DNA from 3 places in the Buttiauxella sp. AC142 genome. Region 2 is predicted to be linked to each of the others. Evidence: predicted binding sites of a transcription regulator. Region 2 holds the regulator's gene; each other region holds the start of a gene.
What was found. The regulator LexA, encoded in region 2, represses DNA repair genes until DNA is damaged. The targets are predictions, from matches to a motif close to TNCTGTATGTACATACAGNA.
Positions count from the first base shown of each region.

Region 1 (4,208 bases), 2.5 Mb from region 2:
ACACGCAGTACCGATGGCTAAAGCATTAGTTGCTGGCGGCGTGCGCGTTCTGGAAGTGACTCTGCGTACTCCATGTGCAATGGACGCAATTCGCGCTATTGCTAAAGAAGTACCAGAAGCGATTATTGGTGCGGGTACCGTTCTGAACCCAGAGCAACTGGCTGAAGTGACCGAAGCTGGCGCGCAGTTCGCCATCAGCCCAGGTCTGACCGAGCCATTGCTGAAAGCAGCCACCGAAGGTTCCATTCCATTGATCCCGGGTATCAGCACTGTTTCTGAACTGATGCTGGGCCTGGACTACGGCTTGAAAGAATTCAAATTCTTCCCTGCTGAAGCAAATGGCGGCACCAAAGCGCTGCAAGCTATCGCAGGCCCATTCTCTCAGGTTCGTTTCTGCCCAACTGGCGGGATCACACCGGCAAACTACCGTGACTACCTGGCGCTGAAAAGCGTTCTGTGTATCGGTGGTTCTTGGTTGGTTCCAGCTGACGCGCTGGAAGCTGGCGATTACGATCGCATTACTACTCTGGCTCGTGAAGCTGTCGAAGGCGCGAAATAACACGTCATCCTTCGAGCCGTAGATGCGTTGTCTACGTTCACTCACCCCGGTCACATAGTTATCTATGCTCCCGGGGATTCGTTCTCTTGCCGCCTTCCTACGACTCGAATGATTTGTGTTATTAAAATCCCTGCTCATTTGAGCGGGGATTTTTTTATCCTTTAACGATCACCGCTTTGGTTGCTGCAATAGCACGTGCAATGGCATCTTCCACGCTGGAACCCGTTGCCAGTGCAACACCCATCCTACGCTTGCCATTAATCTCCGGTTTACCAAACAGACGTACCTGCAAACCTGCGCCTACCGCAGCACCCACATTGCCGTACTGCACGTTGTCGCTGGTTAATTCCGGGAGAATTACCGCAGAGGCTGCCGGGCCATACTGGCGAATGTCACCAATTGGCAAGCCGAGGAAAGCGCGGACATGCAATGCAAATTCTGACAAGTCCTGGGAAATCAGCGTCACCATGCCGGTATCGTGTGGGCGAGGGGAGACTTCGCTGAAAATAACTTCATCACCGCAAACGAACAACTCAACGCCAAACAGCCCGTAGCCGCCCAATGCTTTCACGACTTTCTCAGCGACTTCCTGAGCACGAGTCAAAGCAAGGTCGCTCATTTTTTGTGGCTGCCAGGATTCGCGATAATCGCCATCTTCCTGACGATGGCCAACCGGAGCGCAGAAATGCACGCCATCGACAGCACTGATGGTCAACAGAGTGATTTCGAAATCAAAATTCACCACGCCTTCGACAATCACTTTTCCTTTGCCAGCTCGACCGCCTTCTTGCGCGTAGGCCCAGGCTTTGGCTAACTGATCGGCTGTGCGGATAAAACTTTGCCCTTTGCCGGAAGAACTCATTACTGGTTTAACGATGCAAGGCAGGCCGATTTCTTCGACGGCTTGTAAGAACGCCGCTTCGCTATCGGCAAAACGGTAGCTGGAGGTGGAAAGAGTTAAATCCTCCGCGGCCAGGCGACGAATACCTTCGCGATTCATCGTCAGTTGTGTGGCTCTGGCGCAAGGCACCACACGCTGGCCTTGCTGCTCAAGCTCAACCAGCATATCGGTGGCAATCGCTTCAATTTCGGGAACGATGAAATCAGGCATTTCACTGGCGACCAGCTTTTTAAGCTCTGTACCATCCAGCATATTAATGACATGGCTGCGGTGCGCGACATGCATCGCAGGCGCATCGGCGTAGCGGTCTACGGCAATCACTTCCAGCCCCAGGCGCTGACACTCAATCGCCACTTCTTTTCCTAATTCACCTGATCCTAACAACATCACACGAGTAGCTGAAGGACGAAGCGCTGTTCCCAACATTGACATAATCTGTATACCCGAACGGAGAAAAATAGACCGGCGGATTATAAACGAAAACGTTTGCGTACGCAGTTTTTTTCCCCGCTTGCGATACAGGGTTAATATCATTACACTGTTTAAATAAACAGTTAAACGGAGCTGCAAAATGGCGGTTGAAATCAAATACGTTGTGGTACGAGAGGGGCAAGAAAAAATGTCTTTTGCCAGTAAAAAAGATGCAGATGCCTATGACAAAATGCTCGATCTTGCTGAAGTCCTGGGTGAATGGCTCACACATAGCCCGGTTGCACTTGAAGAAGGGCAAGGCGATGTGTTGGCGATGTGGATGGCAGAAAATAAAGATGTGCTCTCTACGGTGTTGAGAAGCGGCAAATTGCCAGAGCTTGAAACGACGAATGCGGATGACGAAACATCTGGCGACGAAGTGATTTCTGAGGAAGCAGCTCCTGACGATAAGGTGGCTGAGCATCCTCGCAAGCGCACCAAAGCTGCCTGAGTTCGCACGCGTCGGGCTACCGGCGCGGTTCTTTTCTCATCTTTAGCCTCATCAGACACTTCTTGACAGCCTTTCGCTTAACCTCAGATGTTAAGTTCCTAATAAAGGGTGTTTCTTATGAGCAACTGGTTACAGCAGCTTCAGTCAATGCTGGGGCAAGCTACACAATCCGTACAAAATCATACAGGCCAGAATCAATCCTCTGGTCATCCTCAGGGAAATGGTTCGCAGGGGCTAAGTAAATTACTGGTACCTGGCGCTCTGGGTGGTTTGGCGGGTTTATTACTGGCGAGCAAATCATCGCGTAAGTTACTGACTAAATACGGCACCAGCGCCTTACTGGCAGGTGGTGGTGCGGTTGCCGGAAGCGTGTTGTGGAATAAATACAAAGACCGCGTTCGTGAAGCCCATCAGGGTGAACCACAATTCGGACAGCAACAATCTCCGGTTGATGTGCGCACGCAGCGCCTGGTCATGGCGCTGGTATTTGCCGCTAAAAGTGACGGGCACATCGACGATAAAGAACGTCAGATTATCGATCAGCAACTGCGTGATGCAGGCATTGAAGGCCAGGGCCGCAACCTGATTCAACAGGCTATCGATCAACCGCTTGATCCTCAGCAGCTGGTGCAAAGTGTTAATAACGAAGAAGAAGCATTAGAACTTTACTTCCTTAGCTGCGCGGCAATCGACATCGACCACTTTATGGAGCGCAGTTATCTGAATGCTTTAGGCGATGCGTTAAAAATCCCGCAAGATGTACGCGAAGGTATCGAACAAGATATTAAGCAACAGAAACTCAACCTGCCGGGATAATCCCGGCATTTTCCGCAAAATCCCACGTTACGCTTGCAAGGCTGTCTGAATTTGCCACCCTTACAGGGTGTTAACTCAAAAAGAAAAATGACATGCCACCAAAAGCAAAAAAAATTCCCCACACCTTGTCCATGCACGGTGATACCCGCGTCGATAACTATTACTGGTTGCGCGACGACGAGCGTGCTGATGCGCAGGTACTTGATTACCTTCATCAGGAAAATGATTACGGTCATCAGGTGATGAGCACCCAACAGGCGTTACAGGAACGCCTGCTCAAAGAGATGATCGACCGTATCCCGCAGCGAGATGTCTCCGCGCCCTATACGCAAAATGGTTATCGTTATCGTCAGATTTTTGAAACCGGGAATGAATACGCCATTTATCAGCGCCAGTCTGCGATTTCTGCCGAATGGGATGAGTGGAGTACGCTGGTTGATGGCAATCGCCGCGCTGCCCACAGCGAATTTTACACCATGGGTGGAATGAGCATTACACCTGACAATACGGTGATGGCGCTGGCGGAAGATTTCCTGTCCCGCCGCCAGTATGGATTGCGTTTCCGCAATCTTGAAACCGGGAACTGGTACCCGGAGGTGCTGGAAAACGTCTCCAGCAGCTTTGTCTGGGCTAATGACTCCGCAACGCTTTACTACGTGCGAAAACATCCCAAAACGCTGTTGCCGTATCAGGTCTGGCGGCACACCGTGGGGCATCCGTCTTCTGAGGATCAATTGGTCTATGAAGAAAAAGACGAGATGTTTTATGTCAGCGTTCACAAAACCACCTCGAAGCATTTCATCCTCATTTATCTGGGAAGCGCTACGACCAGTGAAGTGCTGCTGTTGGATGCCGAACTGGTGGATGCGCAGCCTCTGAGTTTTGCCCCGCGCCGTAAAGATCATGAGTACACGCTTGATCACTTCCAACATAACTTCTATTTGCGCTCCAATCGTGAGGGTAAAAACTTTGGTTTGTATCGCAGTAAAGTGCGTGATGAAAGCCAGTGG
Region 1 covers NZ_CEEDCH010000001.1:2,513,841-2,518,048, reverse strand. Annotated here, with positions in the region: gene AC0IWZ_RS11610 (bifunctional 4-hydroxy-2-oxoglutarate aldolase/2-dehydro-3-deoxy-phosphogluconate aldolase) at 1-559, shown strand, start outside; gene purT (formate-dependent phosphoribosylglycinamide formyltransferase) at 714-1,892, opposite strand; gene AC0IWZ_RS11600 (YebG family protein) at 2,032-2,382, shown strand; gene AC0IWZ_RS11595 (tellurite resistance TerB family protein) at 2,500-3,198, shown strand; gene ptrB (oligopeptidase B) at 3,291-4,208, shown strand, end outside.
Region 1: AC0IWZ_RS11600 (YebG family protein) is a predicted target of LexA. The motif match lies at 1,997-2,016, and genes of this name have one in related genera.

Region 2 (4,208 bases):
AAACGCTGGCGAGCGAAGTGCATACGTGCCACTCGCGCCAGTTTCTGAGCGATTTTTTTATCTGTGCCGTGATCGGTTGCCATCTGGCGCAGCGAAACCGGTGCGGAAAAACGCACAAAGCTGTCGCGCCCAAGCCAGGAGACGGCGAAGAATTTTTGAATGCCGTTGAGCATTCTTAATGGCGGATTCACTTCGCCTTTTTCGCGCCCCGGTGAACGGCCAAACATGACCGAAACAGGCACCATCTGCACGTCCAGATTTGGATTGCTACGGTGTAAATCGAGGTAATCATGGAACAGCTTGATCGACTCTTCTTTCGGCGTGTAATAAGTGAATACACGCGGCCCACCATGGATAAAGACATAGCGCGGCAGCACCGCTCCGTCGATTTCTAACGGCTCGAGAGGGTCGGGCAAGTTATGCGCGAGGCATTGAGCGCGCAGCGTTAATAAGTCCGCCTTTGAGTTATAGGGCAGCACGTACATTATTGGACGTGTGGGATCTAAGCCCAGTTCGGCTTGTGGATCTGCCGGAATAGACTTGCTCTTTACCAGAACGCCTAATGGTAAATTAAGTAATTTGTAGTAGATTCTTGGCCAGCCTGACATAAACGATGTAAAGCCTCAGGTTAATGATGCAAATTCGCCGCAAGAATATCAGAATCTGACCCAGATTTCTGTGGCGTTATAATTTTGACAAGCATTGATGCAAATAATTTGAAAAGGTTGCCCAAAATGGCGAGTAGTACCACTGGACTTACCCGTATTATCAAAGCTGCAGGCTATTCATGGAAAGGGCTAAAAGCGGCCTGGATCAACGAAGCTGCTTTCCGCCAGGAGGGCGTTTCGGCTGTCATCGCCATTGCTATTGCCTGCTGGTTAGATGTTGACCCTATTACCCGTATTTTACTGATTGGTTCAGTGGTGTTGGTGATGATTGTCGAAATCCTCAATAGCGCTATTGAGGCCCTCGTTGACCGTGTTGGTACTGACTATCACGAGCTTTCCGGGCGAGCAAAAGATATGGGCTCAGCCGCTGTATTAATCGCCATTATCCTTGCAGTAATTACCTGGGTCACGCTGCTTTGGCAGCATTTGCGATAGTCTTTCCAGAATAGTTAAGTGCCTGGTTTTTTGCTCAATTTGTGGTTCCAAATTCGCCTTTAACTGTATATACTCACAGCATAACTGTATAAACACCCAGGGGGCGGAATGAAAGCGTTAACTACCAGGCAGCAAGAGGTGTTTGATCTTATTCGGGATCATATCAGCCAGACCGGCATGCCACCGACACGTGCCGAGATTGCTCAACGTCTGGGGTTCCGTTCTCCGAACGCTGCTGAAGAACATTTAAAAGCTCTCGCCCGTAAAGGCGTGATTGAGATTGTTTCCGGCGCTTCGCGTGGCATTCGTTTGCTGGTGGAAGAGATCACTGGTATCCCGCTGGTTGGGCGCGTCGCTGCGGGTGAACCACTCCTTGCGCAGCAGCATATCGAAGGCCATTACCAGGTAGATCCTTCATTGTTCAAACCGAATGCCGACTTCCTGCTGCGCGTCAGCGGGATGTCTATGAAAGACATCGGTATTATGGACGGTGATTTACTGGCGGTGCATAAAACTCAGGATGTGCGTAACGGCCAGGTTGTGGTTGCGCGCATTGATGATGAAGTGACCGTTAAACGTTTGAAACAGCAAGGGAATACCGTTCATCTGCTGCCAGAAAACAGCGAATTCGAGCCGATAGTGGTTGACCTGCGCGAGCATAACTTCTCGATTGAAGGGCTGGCTGTTGGGGTTATTCGCAACGGCGACTGGCTGTAAAATCTCTTTAGGTGATGCGTATTTAAGTACGCATCACTGTCTTAATTCTCTTTGATCTCCTTCAGGAGAGGTCATGCAATTATTCTCCACAGCGGATCGTGCGCTCTGGCGCCTCGCTTTACCCATGATTTTCTCCAACATTACCGTCCCGCTGCTTGGCCTTGTCGATACGGCTGTTATTGGTCATCTGGATAGTCCTGTTTATCTCGGTGGTGTCGCGATTGGAGCGACGGCAACCAGCTTCCTGTTTATGTTATTGCTCTTTCTGCGCATGAGTACCACCGGCTTAACCGCCCAGGCCTTTGGCGCAAACAACCCCTCCGCTTTAGCTCGCGCACTGGTTCAGCCTTTATTGCTGGCACTCGGAGCGGGTATTGCCATTGTCTTGCTGCGCGAACCACTAATCTCGCTGGCTCTGCGTATTGTCGGCGGTAATCAGGACGTGCTCTTTCAGGCGCAACGTTTTCTTGAGATTCGTTGGTTAAGCGCCCCGGCCTCCCTGGCTAATTTGGTCTTGCTCGGCTGGTTGCTGGGCGTTCAATACGCACGCGCGCCGGTTATTTTGTTAGTGGTCGGTAACGTTCTGAATATTGTGCTCGACGTGTGGCTGGTGATGGGGCTGCATATGAATGTTCAGGGGGCGGCACTCGCTACTGTCACGGCTGAATACGCCACATTTATCATCGGCTTGCTCATGGTGAAAAAGGTCATGGGCCTGCGTGGAATCAGTGGTGAAATGCTCAAACAGGCGTGGCGCGGTAATGTTCGGCGTTTGTTGGCGCTTAACCGCGACATCATGCTCCGCTCGCTGTTATTACAGATCTGTTTTGCCTCCGTGACCATCTTTGGCGCGCGTTTGGGTAGCGAAATCGTCGCGGTGAATGCGGTACTAATGACGTTGCTGACCTTCACCGCTTACGCGCTCGATGGTTTTGCTTATGCCGTTGAGGCACATTCCGGGCAGGCTTATGGGGCAAAAAATCGGGGGCAATTACTCGAAGTCTGGGGGGCTGCATGTCGCCAGGCCGGTTTAGTCGCACTGGCATTCGCCGCCGTTTATGCCTTATTGGGTGAGCAAATTGTTTCCCTTTTGACCTCAATTGCTGAGCTGCAACGGCAAGCGGATATCTATTTGTATTGGCAGATAATTTTACCCGTTGTCGGCGTGTGGTGCTATTTGCTCGATGGCATGTTTATAGGCGCAACTCGAGGGACTGAAATGCGCAATAGCATGGCTGTCGCGGCGTTGGGCTTTGGCCTGTCGATGTTTACCGTACCGTATTTAGGCAACCACGGGTTGTGGCTTTCGTTAGCTGTATTCCTTGCGCTAAGAGGTTTGTCGCTGGGATGGATCTGGCGTCGCCACTGGCAGAAAAATACCTGGTTTAACAATGTTCAAGATTAAGCCGTTAGGTTAAACATTCTTAGTTTTCCCCATACCACCATATCCTTGACTACAATTATTCCCACGTCCAGCAGAAACAGGGTGTCAGCCAAACGGAAGCACCCGGACGATGGTAATTTTTGTTAGTAATTTTTCACCGAACGATGAGGATATTATTATGAATAAAGACGAAATCGGCGGTAACTGGAAACAGTTCAAAGGCACAGTAAAAGAGAAATGGGGCAAACTGACTGACGATGATATGACCGTCATTGAAGGGAAGCGCGATCAGCTTGTCGGCAAAATCCAGGAACGTTATGGATATGAAAAGGATAAGGCAGAGGAAGAAGTCGTTGATTGGGAAACTCGCAACAAATACCGTTGGTAATTAGTTTCCCTCAGATGTGTTAACTCTCAGCCCTGCCCAGGTACACGGACGTACCCATACCCCTAACGCGACTTCTTCTTTGACTGAATCGAATGGTCATGCCCACAGGCTTCCGGGTGGCTACACGCTTCAACCTCCGCACAAGCACTGCATAATCCATGCGCCTCAATAACATTATGATGCAGAGCAAAGCCTAACTCGGCTGCCAACTGCTGCATAATATCTTCTACGCCTTCCGCACCCTGTTCTTTCACCGCGCCACATCGGTCGCAGATAAACATGGCTGATGAGTGAGTCGGTTGATCAAAAAGATGGCATAAAACATAGCTGTTGGTTGACTCTACACGGTGTACAAAACCTTGTTCGAGAAGAAAATCGAGCGCACGATACACCGTCGGGGGTTTAGCTTGCGGTTCGCTGGCACGCAGTAAATCCAGCAAATCATAAGCGCTGATTGCACCTGCCTGCTGTGTCAGCAAACGCAGTACTTCAAGGCGTTGTGGCGTCAGGCGCACATTACGCTGCTCGCATAGTTTTTCAGCCTGCGCTAACACGTTTTGTGAAGTCGTGATGTCCATCAGCATTCCCCTGTAGATTAGCCCTACACTTTACCACA
Region 2 covers NZ_CEEDCH010000001.1:33,865-38,072, forward strand. Annotated here, with positions in the region: gene plsB (glycerol-3-phosphate 1-O-acyltransferase PlsB) at 1-608, opposite strand, end outside; gene AC0IWZ_RS00145 (diacylglycerol kinase) at 735-1,103, shown strand; gene lexA (transcriptional repressor LexA) at 1,212-1,820, shown strand; gene dinF (MATE family efflux transporter DinF) at 1,894-3,225, shown strand; gene AC0IWZ_RS00160 (CsbD family protein) at 3,383-3,592, shown strand; gene zur (zinc uptake transcriptional repressor Zur) at 3,655-4,170, opposite strand.

Region 3 (4,208 bases), 3.6 Mb from region 2:
CCTTTATCGACTTCGTCGAACAATTCACGGCGAAGGCGGGCATCGGTTAACAGGTGTGAATAGAGGTCAAAAATTGCTGCCGTTTCTTTCTGCGCTCCCGCCGCAAAGCGTTTGCTGTAGCGACGAAATTCATTGGAAGCCTCTTCAAGGGCAGCGGTCAGGCGCTCACGCTCAAGTATGGTATCAAGCGTTGACGCTTCAGATACCTGCTCCATTAATGGGAGCGTCGAGTCCATCCAACCTTCGGCAATCGCCACCCCTGGCGATGCAGGTAATGCCCGAATTCGTGTCTGACGATATTGGCCAAACAACGCGGCTAACTGTGATTGAGAAAGAATGGCGGCCATTTGAGTGGCGAGTGTGACGAGGAAGGACTCCTCGCTTTCATCGAATTGACGATGTTCACGCTGTTGAACCACCAGCACGCCCAACAATTGGCGTCGCTGAATAATAGGAACCCCGAGAAACGCGCGGAAACGCTCCTCTTTTACAGCGGGAACATATTTAAAACTTGGGTGTTTTTGCGCATCGGCAAGGTTTATCGGCTCTGCAAGGCGCCCTACCAGCCCGACAATGCCTTCATCAAATGCGAGGGTGATGGTTCGACCACGCGGCTTTTTAAGGCCACGCGTCGCCATCAGGTAAAAGCAACGCCGGTCATGATCTGCGAGATAAACCGAGCATACCTCGGTGTCCATCGCAAGGCAGATATCTGTAACCAGAATATCCAGCGCCTCATTGAGGCGCGGGGCGCTGGCAACCTTCTCGACTATTTCTCGCAAACGGGTGAGCATTTTTCGCGTGAATTAACCTCTTTTACGTCGCCATGCAGGCGCGTTATTACGTGGTGGCGTAACTTCCTGTAGCGGCATTACGACGCTTGCAAACTCTTTCATCACCCGACGATACACATCGCGTTTAAACGAGACGACCTGACGAACCGGATACCAATAGCTGACCCAGCGCCAGCCATCAAACTCTGGGGTACTGCTGGTTTGCATATTGATATCGTTATCGCTGCTTATCAACTGCAAGAGAAACCATTTTTGTTTCTGGCCGATACAAACCGGCTTTGTGTCCCAACGCACCAAACGTTTAGGTAACTTGTAACGTAACCAGTTTCGGGTCGAGGCGAGTATTCGGACATCTTTTCGCTGTAACCCCACTTCCTCGAAAAGTTCCCGGTACATTGCCTGTTCCGGGGATTCGCCAGGATTGATGCCACCTTGCGGAAACTGCCAGGAATGTTGACCAAAACGCCTGGCCCACATCACTTGACCCTGCCGATTACAGATTACGATACCAACATTCGGGCGGTAGCCATCATCATCGATCACCGGACTACCTCAAAACAAACTTAGATTAGGGCGATTGTTTCATACAAGCGCTAGACGGTAAACCACTGTGTAACGGTTGCCTGAAGGAATAACATTTGAATAACTCACAAAATTTGACCGAGTTATAAACATTAGTGGATTTGGAACCGGCAGTTTATTCACTTTTTCTGTGGATATAACTGTGAAGAACTACCTAATACTCTCGGGACAACTTAGGATAACTCTAAAATACGCTTTCAAAGCACAAATAAAATATTCATTAATTTCAATGAAATAAATAAACATTAATTCTCTCACAGCCCAGTAGTGTGATGATCATCACATATGAAGATCTTCCATTGATGAAAGATCGACCAATGACGTTTTTATCCACAGAATGTGCCAACAAGTTAGTCACAATCTGGTGAAAAAATGGGTTTTACCCCCCAGTCAAGGCTGTAAATCGAACCAGTAGTGAGCTTTTTTACCAGTTATCCCATTTTTCTGTGGATAACCCGGTGTAAGATCCTGTTCATTCCCGGTGACCAGAATGGGAAAAGGTTTTTGCAGGATTCGGATATGACAATTTTAATCGATAAAAATGATTCAAAATCAGTAGATTGTCATTCTTATCCCCGACACGCTAAACTATTTCCACACTGTGGGTAAACCACGCTTATTTTTTAACCGATCAACAGCCAGGCACAATGCAAGCTCTACGTCCACTACTTAACCCTCCAGAAAATGAACAGATTTTACTGGCCCAGGCCCAGAAGCTGGCCGGCTTTACGCTGGGTGAGTTAGCGGCTTTGGCCAACTTGTCGATCCCAAACGATCTTAAGCGCGACAAAGGTTGGATCGGCGTCTTGCTTGAACTTTGGCTGGGTGCCAGCGCCGGAAGCAAACCTGAGCAAGATTTCGCCGCATTGGGGATTGAGCTTAAAACTATCCCGGTGGATAGGTTCGGTCGCCCGCTGGAAACCACGTTTGTCTGTGTTGCGCCACTCACCGGTAACACCGGAGTGGTTTGGGAAACCAGCCATGTGCGCCACAAATTGAAACGCGTATTGTGGATCCCTGTCGAAGGTGAACGGCAAATCCCGCTTGCTGAGCGGCATATCGGCACACCGTTGCTGTGGGCGCCGTCCGAAGAAGAAGAGCAACAGTTACGCATGGATTGGGAAGAGTTGATGGATTTGATTGTGCTCGGGCAAGTTGAGCGCATTACGGCCCGTCATGGTGAAGTGCTACAGTTGCGCCCAAAAGCGGCTAACAGCAAGGCGCTAACCGATGCCATCGGGGCAGATGGCGCACCGATTCTAACGTTACCTCGCGGTTTTTACCTGAAAAAGAACTTTACCGCCGCTTTGCTGGCTAATCATTTCTCGTTGTAGCACCAATTAATTTGTGTCCTGCGTTAAGCTCGCGTTTATAATTGGCGTTTTATAATTTCTGGCAGGGCTTTAAATGTTGTTTGCATGGGTTACCGATCCTAACGCGTGGATGGCGCTAGGCACTCTGACGATTCTCGAAATCGTACTGGGTATCGACAATATCATCTTCCTCTCCCTTGTTGTGGCGAAGCTGCCTAAAGCGCAGCAGGCTAAAGCACGCCGTCTTGGGCTCGGCGCGGCGATGATAATGCGTCTGGTCTTGCTGGCGTCTATCGCCTGGATGACGCACTTAATTCACCCGCTGTTTTCCGTAATGGGCCATGAATTCTCGGCACGCGATCTTATTTTGGCATTGGGTGGGTTGTTCTTAATCTGGAAGGCGAGCAAAGAGATTCACGAGTCCATTGAAGGTGAAGAAGAGAGCCTAAAAACAAACGTTCACTCTTTCTTCGGCGCTATCGTGCAAATCATGCTGCTGGATATTATTTTCAGCCTGGACTCGGTGATTACCGCAGTAGGCCTGTCCGATCATCTGTTTATTATGATGGCAGCGGTTGTGATTGCGGTGATGGTCATGATGTTTGCTGCTAAATCGATTGGTGATTTTGTAGAACGCCACCCTTCGGTGAAAATGCTGGCGCTGTCATTCTTGTTGCTGGTCGGCTTTACGCTGATTCTGGAAGGCTTCGATATTCATGTGCCGAAAGGCTACATCTATTTTGCGATGTTCTTCTCAATTGCCGTAGAAACACTGAATCTTATCCGCAACAAAAAGAACCCGCTTTAACCGTCTCAGGGGAGGCGCTCTCGCTTCCCCTCTGTTTCTTTTAAGAATTTACTGCTTACCTTCTGCGCTTTGTCGAGTTATTACTAGACTATATATGTCATTCCATACCACACGAGGCGAATAATGATGAAAAAATGGGCAGTTCTAATTTCCGCTGTCGGTCTGGCATTTGCGGTTTCAGGTTGTAGCAGCGATTACGTGATGGCAACCAAAGATGGCCGTATGATTCTGACTGACGGAAAACCGCAGGTCGATGATGACACGGGTTTAGTGAGTTATCGCGATCAGCAAGGCAATGAGATGCAGATCAACCGCGATGATGTTTCACAAATTATCGAACGTTAATAAATCCAGCATATAAAGGTCAGCGCCTCGCTGGCCTGTCACACTTTTTCTTCGTTTACCCCCTTCCGCTTTTGCTTCCCCTCTGCCATGTTTATAGTCCATTTTTTGTCGGGCGCGTGCCTGGCTGATAAGTCAGAAGAATAAGGAAAGCGGCTATGCAATATCACCGTATCCCCCACAGCTCTCTTGAAATAAGTACGCTAGGGCTGGGAACCATGACGTTTGGTGAGCAAAATAGCGAAGCCGACGCTCATGCACAGCTTGATTACGCCGTCCATCAGGGCGTAAACCTCATTGATGTGGCAGAAATGTACCCGGTGCCACCTCGCCCGGAAACCCAGGGGCTAACAGAAACCTACGTCGGTA
Region 3 covers NZ_CEEDCH010000001.1:3,593,157-3,597,364, forward strand. Annotated here, with positions in the region: gene ptsP (phosphoenolpyruvate--protein phosphotransferase) at 1-794, opposite strand, end outside; gene rppH (RNA pyrophosphohydrolase) at 807-1,337, opposite strand; gene mutH (DNA mismatch repair endonuclease MutH) at 2,024-2,710, shown strand; gene AC0IWZ_RS16730 (TerC family protein) at 2,784-3,497, shown strand; gene AC0IWZ_RS16735 (YgdI/YgdR family lipoprotein) at 3,624-3,842, shown strand; gene AC0IWZ_RS16740 (NADP(H)-dependent aldo-keto reductase) at 3,998-4,208, shown strand, end outside.
Region 3: mutH (DNA mismatch repair endonuclease MutH) is a predicted target of LexA. The motif match lies at 1,771-1,790, and genes of this name have one in related genera.